DNA from 4 places in the Brucella pseudogrignonensis genome. Region 1 is predicted to be linked to each of the others. Evidence: riboswitches for the same ligand, from Rfam matches in the RefSeq annotation. Region 1 holds a riboswitch; each other region holds the start of a gene.

Region 1 (3,785 bases):
CGTATGCCAGTAACGTTCTGCGAGATGCGCCATATCAACATTGGCAAGCGCACGATCAACGATCATATCGTCTTCGGAGGACCATGGAGAAAGTGCGCCGAGATAAGGAGTACGTCCAAGCTCGACTGCTTGTCGTGCAGTTATACGGTCAGTCGTACCTGCCTGCTGTTCAACCAATGCCAGTTGGCGTGCAATCTCCCGGCGATTGAGCCTATAAATAGGCATTCCGCCCAGCCTTACCTCGCCAGAACGGCTGCGGCGAACTCCAGAAAGTAGCGACAAGAAACTGGTTTTACCGGAGCCATTTGGTCCAATAATGCCGAGAAATTCGCCTTCTTTTACGTCGAGCGATACGTCTCGCAGGATCTCGACACCGCCTGCCGACCAGCTAACATTATGCGTTGAAAGCATCATGATTGCGCCCTCCTCTGCCCAAGAAGGAATGCAAAAGCCGGAGCACCGAACAGAGCTGTTATGACACCAATTGGCAAAACCTGCCCCGGAATGATGATGCGAGAGAGAATATCGGCAACAATCATAAAAGTTGCGCCTATGAGTGCTGAAGCTGGCAACAATCGCCCGTGACGGACGCCAACCACCATACGTGCCGCATGAGGAATGACGAGCCCGATAAAGCCAATCGATCCCACAATGGAGACCATAACTGCCGTCATCATGGCACTAACACCGATCAATACGGCATAGACGCGACGCACAGGAATGCCAAGCGATGCAGCCGATTCCGAGCCAAACGTGAATGCGTCAAGCGCACGCGCATGCCAAAGACAGATTGCAAGCCCCACAATACAGGCTGGTAGCGCAAGCGTCACATCAGGCCAGCGCACACCTGAAAGATTGCCCAGCAGCCAGAACATAATGCCGCGTGCCTGTTCCGCATTGGCAGCCTTGGTCACGATGAATGAAGTAAGCGCGTTAAAAAGTTGCGAGCCTGCAATGCCAGCAAGGATGATTGCGCTGTTGCCCCGCCCTGCTCGAAGTGCCAGCAAAGAAACAAGCGAGAACGCAATAATCGCGCCGATGAAAGCTCCCACCGAAAGCGAAAGCATACCAGCGCCTACACCGAGGATTGCAACCGCGACGGCACCTGTCGACGCCCCGGCTGAGATACCTAGAATATAAGGATCAGCCAGAGAATTTCGCAGCAGTGATTGCAGAACCACGCCAGATATTGCAAGAGCCGCACCGCAACAAGCCGCGACCATTGCACGGCTTAAGCGATAGCTCCAGACAATGCCTTCATCAATCGGTTCGAGCGGATAACCCGCATTCCAGACGCGGTTAGCAATAGTCTTTGCCACCACGTCGAGAGGTATAGACGTTTCGCCAATGGCAGCGCCCAGCCACAGCGCGCCGAGCAACAAGACAAGCGCGAGAATGCCAAAAAGCACCCTGCTGCTTGAGCTTCTCGCATTTAGAATTCCGGCTGTGGCTGAGCGTGTTGTCACTTGTTCAGGCCTGAATCTGCAATGGCATCAGCCAGTGTTTCAATGCCTTCGATGGTACGAATAGTCGGGTTCATCGCCTGTGCATCCATATCGAATACATGGCCATCCTTCACCGCAGGCATGAGGCTTGCAACCGGATCAGTCTTCAGGAACTCCCGTTTCACGGCAACATCATCAGCAGGGAAACGGCGACGATCCATAGTTCCAGCGACAATTATAGTTGGATTGGCCTTGGCAATGGTTTCCCAACCAACGGTCGGCCACTCTTCTTCACTATCAATAATATTATTGATGCCAAGTGTTTTCAGAATATAAGCTGGAGCACCGTTCTTTCCCGCAACATAAGGATCAATGTCGAGTTCTGCACTGGAGAACCAGACAACAGCCGAAAGCTTGCCATCGGCAGATGCGATCTTTTTACGTGCTGCGTCTTCACGTGCTTTCAAATCAGCAACAACTTTCGCGCCACGGTCCTGCACGTTGAAAATCTGCGCGAGCTCATCAATTTCCTGATAGACCTGATCCATGGTGAAAGCGTCATGACGCACGCCATCACCACCATCCGAATTGTCTTTTCCGATGCAATCGGCCGGAGACGTATAGACAGGAACGCCCAATTCTTCGAACTGCTCAGCCTTCGCAACAACGCCCTCTGGTCCAATCTGCCATTGGAACTGATTGGCAACGAGGTCAGGTTTTTCGGCCAGAATGCTCTCAAAGCTCGGATCATTATCCGCGAGACGCTTTACCTTGGCATTGGCTTCTTCGTAGCCCTTGAGAACAGGTCCGACCCACAAGGCCGTACCAACCATTTTATCGCCGAGACCCAGAAGATACATTATTTCTGCGCTGCTCTGACCAACGGCAACCGCCCGTTCTGGTGCATGTTTAAACGTCACGTCGCGCGCGCAATTTTTCAACGTCAACGGATACCGCGTTTCGGCTGCTTCAGCTGCAAAACCAGTTACGAAAAGACTTGCAGCGCCAACCATTGCGCCAAACGGCAACTTGCCGATGAGTTTCATTTGAATCCCCGAAATGATGTGAGAAAAGCCGTATCAAACGGCGGATGTGATCCGGCGCGTATAGAGAACGGACATATCCGGGGATATGAATGACAAAGGGAAGCGACGTCTTGCGACGTTTATAGCTGTCATAACCAACTCCTGCACCGGGCATCCCCGCCCGTGACAATGGACTACGTTAGACGGCAGGTCTCCTGGCTCACGAATATTCGCTGTTCATCTGCCTTCCCGAGCTAAACTCAGTGGCATGACGCTTGCAGCGTCACGAGGATGAACGGCAATCCGCTTACAGTTGCGGGGGCAGCCACGGTCTCGGTCCCTTTTGGGTCGCCCTCACCGTGTTCCCTATTAATCCCCTTCGCTCTCGGTCGGGGAACCGTCGTAACTCTATTACGTTCTGATATCCGCCAGGTCAAGCAACTGGAACCATTAAATCATCTATAAAAAATTGCTTAGGCTTTATGCTAATGAACGAGCGCTTACACAGTCACACGCTAGCGAATTTTAAATCCCTTTTATAACCGCCAGGTTAGGAGCCTTTACCTTGGGAGAGGTGTAGGTTTTTGGGGAGAGCTATCAAAAAAGATAGCAGCAATCGCAAGTGCAGCGTCGGCAGAAGACTAAAAAGTTTGGCACCTGCGGAACCGGGTGACGGCTGGGATAAGACCGCGCTCACCATGCGCAGCAAGTTACAGGCCGAAAAGAGTTCCGGCAGCGTTCAGGTTCTCAATGCTCCCGGTGCTGGCGGAACAATTGAGCTGGCGCAGTTCGTCAATCAAAACAAGGATGATCCAAGCCAGCTCATTGTCGGCGGCTTAGTTATGGTCGGAGCGACCTCGACCAACAATCCCCCTGTTAATCTTGACGCTATTATGCCGATTGCGCTCCTGAGCGGTGAATATGAATCCATCGTGACTACATCATCTTCCGACATTCAGAACCTTGGTGATCTGGTTACAAAGCTGACAGCCGATCCTGATTCAGTTTCACGGGGCGGCTGCTCATCAGCGCGCGGTACCGACCACATTACGGCGGGGCGTTTTGCAAAAGCTGTTGGTGTTGATCCTACAAAAGTGAACTACATCGCATTTTGCGGCGGCCGTGAAGCGCTTGCCGCAATCTTCGAAACTCAGGTGACTGTCGACATTTCCAGCGATGAGCGTATTAAAGGTATAGATTCACCGACCTTCAAGGAAGGTGGCGTTGATCTTCCTATCCAAAACTGGCTCATGGTGGGTGCAGCAACCGATATTACTGCGGAATAATAAGCGGGAATCAAAGCCAAGGTTGATAA
Region 2 (3,785 bases), on a different contig from region 1:
AGCGCCACAGTTTGCTTGCGATCAGGTTTTCTGATCGCCAATAAATCCGCATCCATAGTAGCAATCTGCCGTTCAGCTTCTTCTTCACGCCCCAACAATTCTCCCAGCCGCTTCATATGCGCTTTAATATCCTCAAATGATCGTGCAGGCGCGAACTCTTCAACCCGCACACCCAAGTCACGCAAGAGCCCAACCGTAGCACGCGAAGAAAATGTACCTGCCAGCACCAGATCAGGCTTCATCAGGAAGACTTCTTCTGCCTGTCCATGATTGACTGGCAATCCCTTCGCCTTCTCACTCATCACCGACAAAAGCGGATCACGCGAGAGATAGGACACCGATTGCAACTGCGAGGCATCCGCCAGCAACATCGCAAGCTGATCCGTGCAGACATTAATCGACACGACGCGTTGAGGCCGATCTTCTGCGAATGCAGAATGAAAGCCAGCGAGAAACAGGCCTGCCAGAAGACAAAGCCTGATATTCTTCACAACCGCCTGTTTACACGCCAACATCATCTTCAATCAAAAATTCCGCGTTAGCCCAATATTTATGGTGCGTCCTGGAGCTATGTAACCTGACGTCGTCTGATACTCCTTATCGAAGATATTCTCCACAGAGAGCTTAAGTTGCGACTGTGCATCAAAGTCATAAAGCGCAATGAAATCTGCCGTCACATATGGATTAAGCTTGTTGGTATTGGCAGCATTTGTGAAACGTGAACCGCGATAGAGCAGCCGTGCAGTCAGATCGAGCTTCTCGACCGGCTTGTAGCTAACTTCTGCCGTTGCCTTGACCCGTTCGCGATAAGCCAGATCATTATCACTGTCTTCATCAATCGGGCGTTTCAGATCAATAGAGCCTTTCACGCCCCAGTTCTCATTAAAACGATGAGACAGCGTGGCTTCAAAACCTGTAATGTTTGCCCGGGCAACATTATAGGGCAGATAGGATGGTGCTGTACTTATGATCGCATCACGCAACCGGGTTTGATAAAAAGCCATATCGAGACTGGTTTTATCTGTTGCCTGCCAGTTGAGACCAACTTCATAAGAACGGGATTTTTCGGGTTGCAGATCAGGATTTGCATAACCGGGATAATAAAGCTCATTGAAAGTCGGCGCTCGAAAGCCTGTGCCAAATGACGAGCGCAGCACCAAATCAGGCAAAACCTCATAACTGGCTCCGGCATTGTAAGTCACAACGTCGCCAAATTGCTCATTGTGATCATAACGCACGCCGCCATCAAAGCGTAACGCATCATATTCCAGCGAATACTGCCCGAACACCGCCGCCAGATCACGGCTGGTTTCCGCATAAACCGTCGTGGCATTGACCTCCTCGCGATAGGCTTCCACACCACCCGTCACCACATGAGAAACGCTGCCTGTTTCAAACTGCTTTTCAGTCGAAGCAAAAATGCCATAGCGCTTGGTTTCAAACAGATCAGACCCGCTCACGTTCTTACGGAAATTCCGGCTGTGGTCCAGCCCGGAACTGAGTTCAATCGTCGAAGACCAATCGTCTGTATGCTCAATACGTGTGCCAATTTTTCCATTGAACGCGGTCGTATAAGCCTCGTTAAAAGATGGCGCTGTAGCGTCATACTGGTTACGCCCGCGGGTCAACAGACCATCCGTATAAATCCGGCCCCAGTCGAAATCCTTTGCAAGCGAAAAGTTAAACGCGCCTTGCAGAAATCCGTCACGGTCCGGTTCATAACCAAACGTCCGCGGCTGTTTGAAATTATAGCCCTGCGTGCCTGTCACCGCCGCACCAAACGCATAATCAATGCCGTCTTTGCTTTGGCCTTGCAGAGACGCAAACGCATAGCCACCCCATGGATGCGTAACACCTGTCGTAACACTGCCACAGAAAGAACGCTCACCGCAGGCACCGCCCTGCTTGGTGATGATATTAATCACGCCGCCCATCGCATCCGCACCATATTGCGAGGAATGCGCACCTTTAGCGATTTCAATACGATCAATTGAACTCAGCGGAATATTGGCAAGCGATGTGGCACCAGTCGTGGCCGATGCAGTTCGCACGCCATTGACTAAAACAACAGTCTGTTTTGACGACATCCCGCGAATATAGAGATTGGAAGACGATCCCTGCCCGCCATTTGTGGCAATCGAAATACCGGGATAATGTTGCAGGAGCGATTGCAAGTCGGGCGCTGCCGAACGAGTTATTTCTTGACTGTCGATCACCGTAACGGATGACGTAGAACGCTGCAAAGACGTCGCACGACGAAGCGGTGTGACGACAATCGTATCAAGCACAAGGATATCCTGAGCATTCACGTTCGTCTGAGCGAATGCGTCAAGCGGCATAGCAACCAAAATGGTTGATGCGAGATAGGCCGATAGTCTGAGAATATGCATTAGTTTACTTCCTGCGCGCAAGCGTTGCTTCACCGCAGGTGTCAGAAATCAGGGCGCAAGCACCCCGTCTTTGTCCCACGGCAACATTTCACAATGTCACCGCTACGGACGGCCGCGACTGAACACCCCTCGTGTCAGCCATGGGTGACTGGATGCGGCAGGTCTCCTGACTTCCGGGTCTTCATCAATCCTCCGCCTTCCCGAACACGAATATTCAGTGGCTATGATCGCGATACCGATCATGGGAGGACGACTCTCCGGTCACAGTTGCGGGGGCAGTCTCGGTCTCAGCTCTTCAAATAAGCCTCACCGTGTTCCCTTTTCATCCACCCTCACGGGCAGAACCGTATCCTAGGATGAGCGATAGCAAGGGCACGATAGATTATCAACTGCAACATAATGCCCCTCTGAATCACATTTCGAATGAAGTGATCCAGAGGGTTGAATCATATGAGTTTTTATCTGAGGAAGTCGCGGAAACGGCGAAGCGCAAAGAAGAATAAAACGCTTCCAATAACGATCATGGCGAGCAATTGCGGCCAGACGACACTCAATCCCGCGCCGCGAAACAACACCGATTGCGCGAGCATCACGAAATGCGTGTTGGGTGCAGCCAGCATGATGTTCTGAATGATTTCCGGCATGCTTTCGCGCGGCGTTGTACCGCCCGAAAGAACCTGAAGCGGCAGCAGAACCAGCATCAACAAAAGCCCGAACTGAGGCATGGAACCGGCAATCGTTGCGAGAAAAATGCCAAGGCTTGTGGTCGCAAAGAGCTGCAATGCAGCACCCGCCAGAAACAGTGTCAGCGAGCCATTGATCGGCACGGCCAGAATGCCCTGTACAACCACGATCAGCGAGAAAGCGGTTGCCACCAGCACAACCATACCCATTGACCAGACTTTTGAGACCATGATCTCAAGTGGTGTGACGGGCATAACAAGCAGATGTTCAATCGTGCCATGCTCACGCTCCCGGATGAGAGCCGCACCCGTCAGAATGATGGAAAGCATCGTCACCGACGATATGACATTGGTGATCGCACCAAACCAGCCTTTGTTCAAATCCTGATTGAACCGCGCACGTAAGCCCAATCCAACGACCGCTTCTGCCTCACCGCGATAGCGATTAACAAACTCGTTAACTTCGCTCGAAACAATCGACTGCACATAACCGCCACCCGTAAAGGCCTGACTCATACGGGTTGCATCGACATTCAGCTGGATCGTTGGCGAACGTCCGGCGAGCAGGTCACGCTGAAAATTTGGCGGAATATTGAGTGCAAATGTATCAAGGCCCGAATCCATCCGTTTATCCATCTCATGAGATGAGATGAGTTTTGGCGGCACGAAATATGGCGGATAAAACGCCGTCGTGATACGGCCCGAAACGGGC
Region 3 (3,785 bases), 980 kb from region 1:
GAAATAGATATTGGTGAAATCGATGCCTTCTTCCGAACCATAGAAAATGCGTTCGCGCGCGAGATAGCCGTGCAGGTTCATCTGGCCAAGGCCAATCGCATGGCTTTCGTCATTGCCACGGGCAATCGAAGGCACCGAACCGATATGGCTCATATCTGCAACAGCTGTCAGGGCACGGATAGAGGTTTCAATGGTCTTGCCGAAATCCGGGCTGTCCATAGCTGCTGCGATGTTGAGCGAACCGAGGTTGCAGGAAATATCCTTGCCAAGATGCTCATAAGACAAATCATCATTGAAGATGCTGGCTTCGCTGACCTGAAGAATTTCCGAGCAAAGATTGCTCATCGTGATGCGGCCGTCAATCGGATTGGCGCGGTTCACCGTGTCTTCAAACATGATATAAGGATAGCCGGATTCAAACTGAATTTCCGCCAGCACCTGGAAGAAGTCACGCGCGTTGATCTTCTTCTTGCGAATACGGCCGTCATCGACCATTTCGCGGTATTTTTCGGTGATCGAAATTTCGGTCATCGGCACGCCATAAACGCGCTCAACGTCATAAGGCGAGAAGAGGTACATATCCTCGTCGTTCTTCGCGAGTTCGAACGTGATGTCCGGGATCACAACGCCAAGCGACAGCGTCTTGATGCGGATTTTTTCGTCTGCATTTTCGCGCTTGGTATCGAGGAAGCGCATAATATCCGGGTGATGGGCGTGCAGATAAACCGCGCCCGCGCCCTGACGCGCACCAAGCTGATTAGCGTAGGAGAATGAATCTTCGAGCAGCTTCATCACCGGAATAATACCGGAAGATTGGTTCTGGATTTGCTTGATCGGCGCGCCGGCTTCGCGAATATTGGTCAGGCTCAGGGCCACGCCGCCGCCGCGCTTTGAAAGCTGGAGGGCGGAATTGATGGAGCGACCAATCGATTCCATGTTGTCTTCAACACGCAACAGAAAGCACGAGACGAGTTCGCCGCGCTGCTTTTTGCCCGCGTTGAGGAAGGTTGGCGTTGCTGGCTGATAACGGCCTGAAATAATCTCATCGACCATTTCGCGCGCATGCTGTTCGTTACCGCGGGCAAGGGCTAACGCCACCATACAAACGCGGTCTTCGTAGCGCTCGAGATAGCGCTTACCGTCAAACGTCTTCAGCGTATAGCTGGTGTAATATTTGAACGCGCCGAGGAAGGTCGGGAAGCGGAATTTCTTGTCATAAGCATGATCGAAAAGATCACGCACAAAATTGAAGGAATACTGATCCAGCACTTCCTGTTCATAATAGCCTTCATCCACCAGATAATCGAGCTTTTCACGCAGATTATGGAAGAACACAGTGTTCTGGTTGACGTGCTGCAGGAAATATTGCTGCGCGGCCTGGCGATCGCGATGCAGCTGAATCTTTCCCTCGTCATCATAGAGGTTCAGCATGGCATTCAGCGCATGATAATCCAGCGACGTCTCCGTAAGCTTCTGCGGCTTGCCGCCCGATGCAGCGCCAGATACTGGGGATGACTCTTGCTTTTCCGAAGCGGCGACCGTCTCGCGCTCACGGGTCAGGGTTGTGTCTGCCGTGTCCAAAATCGTTCCATCCCGTCTTTAACATTGTCAATGTCTTCATCCGTTCCCAACAACTCAAAGCGATAGAGGTAGGGAATCTGACATTTTTCCGAAATTATTTTGCCTGCAAGGCCAAAGCCTTCGCCGAAATTGCTGTTCCCGGCGGCGATAACACCGCGAATAAGCGACCGGTTCTCAACATCGTTAAGAAAGCGGATGACCGGCTTGGGAACAGCGCCTTTCGCACCACCACCGCCATAGGTTGGTGTCACAAGCACATAAGGCTCGTTCACCCGCAACAGGCCAGCATCGTCATCATGGTTTTCCAGCGGAATGCGCTTTGAGCGCATCCCCAGACGCATCACAAAACGATGCGTGTTTTCCGAACGACTGGAAAAATAGACGATCTGACCCATAACAAACCCCGGCAGTAGTTGAGGCTTATGCGAGCGAGCTGATCATATCCGGGCGGAACCCGGCCCAGTGGGATTCACCAGCAACAACAACCGGCACCTGTCGATAGCCAAGACCCTGAACCAGATCATATGCATCGCTGTCTGCAGAAATGTCGATGACAGCATATTCAATGCCCTGACGATCAAGCGCGCGGGTGGTGGCGGTGCACTGGACGCAAGCTGGCTTGCTATAAACGGTGACGTTCATTTTTTCCTCACTGGGGATAGATTGGGAAGGATTACAAACTGGAACAAAGACGCAAAAAACCGCACGCATTGCAAAATGCGCGTGACAAAAACTATAATTAAGAGGTAGCACGCTCTAAGCGCGCATCCTGTTCTTTAGCCCGTAAAGGGCGGACCAGAACTGGCCAGTTTTGAATTCCTGTTCGACATGCTTTTCACCCCGAAGCTTTTGAGGGGATATCCAGGGCGGCAAAAGACGCGGCAAAAACTTTGCCAACATTCTATCACGCACCAACCGACACCCCGCCCGTTGACGTTCTTGTTCAAGGCAGGTCTCCTGGCTCACGACTTAACGCCTTTGCCCACCTTCCCGGTATCACCCAGTGGCATTCGGACATCGGCTAACCGCTTACAGTTGCGGGGGCAGCTACGGCTTAGCCAGATCCATCATGGATATGGTGCACCGTATTCCCATCTTCGCTTCAATTCTCACGAATCGTAAGAACCTTGAACACAATATATAGTATCTGAAGTTAAAAACTCGTCAACGGATAGACGGATCAAATTTATTTAATGTTGGCTAATTTGAGGCTTGCCTGTGAATAGCAGGGATATCTACCGCTTCTGTCCACAGATCGGCGGAACCTATTAGGGACTGCCCATCTTGTGTGGGATTCGCCAAAGCTCTGCAGCCAGATAGCCATCGCTGCACACAATATATAGTGCCATTTCAGGCAGCGGAGCATATCAAGCCAGATGGCAGCTTTGCCGCATTTAGAAAATAAATTCCAATCAAAGACCCAACATTCAAATGGCATTAACAAGATCAATGACTTGGCTGCCTTCACGTCAGACCTCGAATTGAATCGATTGAAACCACCGCCTCTTGAACGAAGGGATAATTTGACAGCAATGCGTTTTATCCTGTATCGATCAGTTAAATCCTGAACATTGTTCAATATATTGAACAACTAAGAAGAGGTCCTCCCAAGCATCTCTTCAGACGACCGGTGCGCCGGCTGCATCGGGAAACTGTCGGTCTGGCTTTGCAATACGCGAAAGCCAGACCGGGTGAAACCCAGCGCCTTTGTGCCGGCGAGGTATGAGAGACCTTGGCTCTGGGAACTATGAACAAGGGTGGAAATAATGACTGTAGGTATCAAGCCATTTTCTTTCGACACGGTCGGCTCAATGCATGTCGAGTGGGAGGGCGCAAAGCGTCTCGGCGAAATTCTGGGCGAGCGTTTTTCGGAACGTAAAATCCTCATCGTAACCGACAAGGGCCTGCACAAAGCTGGCGTTCTCAACGAAGCCCTCGCTTCGCTGGAAAATGCAGGCTTCAGCATCAGTATTTTTGATGCCGTTGTTGCTGACCCGCCAGAAGCTATTCTCTTTGAATGTGTAGAACAGGCCAAGGCAGCTGGCAGCGACATTGTGCTGGGCCTCGGCGGCGGTTCCTCAATGGATATTGCCAAGCTTGCTGCCGTACTGATCGTCTCCGAGCAGGAATTGTCCGAGCTTTATGGCATTGGTAAAGTTCAGGGCACACGTTTGCCGCTGATCCAGATCCCAACGACAGCTGGC
Region 4 (3,785 bases), on a different contig from region 1:
GCAGATTGCGGATCATCGTTGTCTTGCCGGAACCTAAGAAGCCGGTGATTACGGTCGCTGGAATCTTTTGTCCCTGCATCGAATTATCCCTTCATTTTGAGCGGCAGACCTGCCGCCATGAAATAAACTTCATCCGCCACTGATGCCACAGCCTGATGCAAAAAACCGGCATGATCGCGAAACTCCCGCGCCATCCGATTTTCTGGCACAATACCCAAGCCAACTTCGTTGGAAACGAAAACAACTGGACCTGAAAGCTGAGGCAATGCCGCTATCAGCGTCTTAGTTTCAGCAGCGATATTCTGCTCTGCCATCATCAGATTGGTTGTCCAGAGCGTTAGGCAATCGACCAGCACGAAACGGTCATGCCCCACGTGTTTTTGAAGCGCCCCTACAAGATCGAGTGGCTCTTCCACCGTCTGCCATTCACTCCCGCGACGGTTGCGATGAATGGAAATACGGCTTTCCATTTCTGTGTCGAATGCGCGCCCTGTTGCGAGATAAACTGGCTGAAGTCCTGAGTCCTCAACCAGTTTTTCCGCAAACGACGACTTACCAGAACGAGCTCCGCCAAGAACGAATGTAATTTTTGCATTTTCATTTCGGGGCAGAGCCATGCCGATCAGCCTTCAATATCTGACGTTGCATAAGCCTGAATGAACCAGCCCAGCGCAAGACCAATGACGGCCCACATGAACAAGTTTGTTGCAAGCGATGCGACAGCATATTGCGAAGCAAGCAGTGATGGGATTGGCGATGCAATATCTTCAGGATGCGGTGCCCCATAAAGATGTGGTGCGATAATCAACACAAGTCCGAAAATTTTGGAGATGATCTCACCATGCAAAACCAGCAAATAAATGCCGACACCGCTCAACACCACCGTCAAAATCCACCAGAGCTGACGCTGCGCCAGATCAGCGGCAGGCATCGCAGGCAGTTCCGGCGAAAGCCCCAGAGCTGGCAGGAAAGCGACTGCAAAGAAACCGGCCACACCCCAGAAAATACCGTTCTGCGGCGTAATACGACGACCAAGCAACAGAGCAACACCGCCGAGAAGTAATGCAAAACCTGCCCCCGCAACGAGATTAGCGAGAATAGTATTCCCCAGACGACCAAACGGCAGTTCTGCCCCGGCCTCATCTTCACCTTCGCTGGTTGCAGCTGCTGCATGATCGTGCGGTGCAGCCGCTTCGGCTGCATCACCATGACTATGACTTCCACCAGCGTCTTCATAAGTTTCCGCCTGAATAATCAGCGGAACAGTTTTCAAATACATGGCAGGCGTCACCAGAAGCCCTGCCAAAAGGCCAGCAGCAAGCGTGGCCAGAAGATAACGGATCAACATTTTAGTCCCTCAACAGCAATCATTCGCCGATGGCCGTCCACCATCAAGCGCTGCTCATTTCCTGTTTCAAAAAGCTAAACGGCTTAGTGGCAAGGAAACCCATATGAATGGCGCGTATCATGCGCTGAATCGTGCAGCGTATCGGAATGGGCGAGACCCACGCCGTAAATCAGAAATGCACCGAGAAGCAGCGAAACGACTGCGGTGGCAAGACGCGTTGCGAGCGGCATAGCTAAAGTGCTGGGAACAGAATTTTGGGTACGTGCAGCCATGACAACCTCCGTGTAGGCAGCAGGGAAAACCTCCCATGGGGTGCGGACAAAATGCCCTTCACACTACAGGCAGGTCTCCTGGCTCACGGGTCGTAGGGTTTGAAGCGCCTTCCCAGAAACGCTTAGTTTCCAGTGGTTGCCGATTAACCGGCTTGCCTCATCCCTCTCCGCTCTACAGTCGCGGGGTCGGCTGCGATAAAGACGCCCGGATTGGGTCCGTCCGTCGCATTCCCTTTTGGTATCGCCGGGATTCGTCCCGGCAAAACCTGTTGTGCAAATTGACACTAAGCTTTCGCCCATGCGACGTCAATCGAGTGCGAACAACGCATCAATATCAAGACAGTTTTCAAGACCGTCAGCCAGTTCATCAAGTGCCATTTCAATACCTGCACGATAATTCTCACCCGAACTGCTCACGCCGAGCGTTGCAAGAAATTGCCGACGAAACTCATCTGCACCAAAAACACCATGCAGGTAGGTGCCCATCACCCGACCGTTCGCCGAGACTGCCCCGTCATCGTGATCGCCGATCCGCGCGAATGGGCGGATAGCGTCGGGACCATTGGTTCGCCCTATATGAATCTCGTAGCCATCAAGTGCTGCATCATAAAGTTGCGAGTGAGCCGCAACATTGCGCACGACTTTTTCCGGTTCCATCACAGTCTTGACGTCCAGCAGCCCCAACCCGTCAATGTCGCGCACCTGACCCTCGATACCGCCCGGATCGCTTATCCGGTTGCCAAGCATCTGGAACCCACCACAAATACCAAGCACATGCCCGCCACGCCGCACATAGAGCTGCAAATCACGCTCCCATCCGTTTTCGCGAAATGCAATCAGATCGGCAATCGTCGATTTTGTTCCCGGTAAAACCACAAGCCCTGCGTCATGCGGCAAAGGCTGTCCCGGCGGAACCATGACAACCTCAACCTGGTTTTCTGCTTTCAGCGGGTCAAAATCGTCGAAATTTGCGATACGCGGCAGCATCGGCACTGCAACTTTCAATGCTTTGGCATCACCGCGCGTAGCGCGTTCCAGAACAACCGAATCTTCCGCAGGCAGTCGCGACACGGCTTTCAGCCATGGAACGACCCCAAAGGAACGCCAGCCCGTAAAGCGGGTAATCGCCTCAAGCCCCTCATCGAACAGCGAAATATCGCCACGAAACTTGTTGATCAGGAAACCGCGCACCATAGCGCGATCTTCATCAGACAAAATTGTGTGCGTGCCGACCAGTGAGGCAATCACCCCGCCGCGATCAATATCACCCACCAAGACGACTGGCACATTTGCACGCGTGGCAAAGCCCATATTGGCGATATCGCCGGCGCGCAGATTGATTTCGGCAGGCGACCCCGCACCTTCGATCAACACCAGATCGGCGCCTTCGCTGACGATCGCGTAGGATTCCATCACCGCTGCCATTAATTGCGGCTTAAGCTGCTGATAATAGCGCCCACGCGCTTCGCCCCGCACTTTCCCCTGAACAACCACCTGGCTGCCCATATCAGTCTGTGGCTTCAGCAGAACCGGGTTCATATGAACCGATGACGGCACGCCACAAGCCAGAGCCTGAAGCCATTGCGCGCGTCCAATCTCGCCGCCATCATCGCTGACGGCCGCATTGTTCGACATGTTTTGCGGTTTGAACGGCCGGACTTTGAGCCCGCGATTGCGTGCAACGCGGCAAAGACCGGCAACAAGCACGCTTTTGCCGACATCCGAACCCATTCCCTGAAACATGATTGCGCGTGTCATGCGAGCTTGCCTATCCCAACTTCATACCACTGGCAATCGCCACCGGTTGCGGCAACCTTATATGCAAAAATGCGCATCAGTTTATTACAAAAGTGAGCAAGATTATTCCAATGTAGCGTTGGCAGCCACGAACCATTGTGATCTAGTCACCTCAGGAGGGTGCGGTGCTCATAGGGAGGAAACCATGGATACTGGCGACCAGAACCAGTTTGAACTCAATGACGATCAACGCGCCATTCAGGATATGGCGCGTGGCTTCGCATCGGATTTTGTTGCGCCCTATGCCCTGCAATGGGATCGCGACAAGCATTTCCCGATTGACGTCATAAAGGAAACCGGCCCGCTCGGCATGGGCGGTATTTATGTTCGCGAAGACGTCGGCGGATCTGCACTCAAACGGTCAGATG

What was found. A riboswitch is a leader RNA that binds a small molecule or an ion and turns the genes downstream of it on or off. The one in region 1 is predicted to bind cobalamin.
Positions count from the first base shown of each region.
Region 2: another riboswitch for cobalamin. It lies ahead of RI570_RS02070 (TonB-dependent receptor domain-containing protein); the one in region 1 lies ahead of RI570_RS16445 (ABC transporter substrate-binding protein).
Region 3: another riboswitch for cobalamin. It lies ahead of nrdH (glutaredoxin-like protein NrdH); the one in region 1 lies ahead of RI570_RS16445 (ABC transporter substrate-binding protein).
Region 4: another riboswitch for cobalamin. It lies ahead of RI570_RS01910 (CbtB domain-containing protein); the one in region 1 lies ahead of RI570_RS16445 (ABC transporter substrate-binding protein).

Region 1 covers NZ_JAVLAT010000002.1:1,109,850-1,113,634, forward strand. The annotation lists gene RI570_RS16435 (ABC transporter ATP-binding protein) at 1-414, opposite strand, end outside; gene RI570_RS16440 (FecCD family ABC transporter permease) at 411-1,439, opposite strand; gene RI570_RS16445 (ABC transporter substrate-binding protein) at 1,463-2,491, opposite strand; cobalamin riboswitch at 2,658-2,887, opposite strand; partial or broken gene RI570_RS16450 (Bug family tripartite tricarboxylate transporter substrate binding protein) at 3,077-3,785, shown strand, end outside.
Region 2 covers NZ_JAVLAT010000001.1:412,513-416,297, forward strand. The annotation lists gene RI570_RS02065 (ABC transporter substrate-binding protein) at 1-515, opposite strand, end outside; gene RI570_RS02070 (TonB-dependent receptor domain-containing protein) at 525-2,390, opposite strand; cobalamin riboswitch at 2,529-2,754, opposite strand; gene RI570_RS02075 (ABC transporter permease) at 2,849-3,785, opposite strand, start outside.
Region 3 covers NZ_JAVLAT010000002.1:128,676-132,460, forward strand. The annotation lists gene nrdE (class 1b ribonucleoside-diphosphate reductase subunit alpha) at 1-1,581, opposite strand, end outside; gene nrdI (class Ib ribonucleoside-diphosphate reductase assembly flavoprotein NrdI) at 1,557-1,976, opposite strand; gene nrdH (glutaredoxin-like protein NrdH) at 2,002-2,223, opposite strand; cobalamin riboswitch at 2,511-2,726, opposite strand; gene RI570_RS12010 (iron-containing alcohol dehydrogenase) at 3,348-3,785, shown strand, end outside.
Region 4 covers NZ_JAVLAT010000001.1:375,992-379,776, forward strand. The annotation lists gene cobW (cobalamin biosynthesis protein CobW) at 1-79, opposite strand, end outside; gene cobU (bifunctional adenosylcobinamide kinase/adenosylcobinamide-phosphate guanylyltransferase) at 84-617, opposite strand; gene RI570_RS01905 (CbtA family protein) at 623-1,348, opposite strand; gene RI570_RS01910 (CbtB domain-containing protein) at 1,432-1,620, opposite strand; cobalamin riboswitch at 1,671-1,905, opposite strand; gene RI570_RS01915 (cobyric acid synthase) at 1,927-3,378, opposite strand; gene RI570_RS01920 (isobutyryl-CoA dehydrogenase) at 3,563-3,785, shown strand, end outside.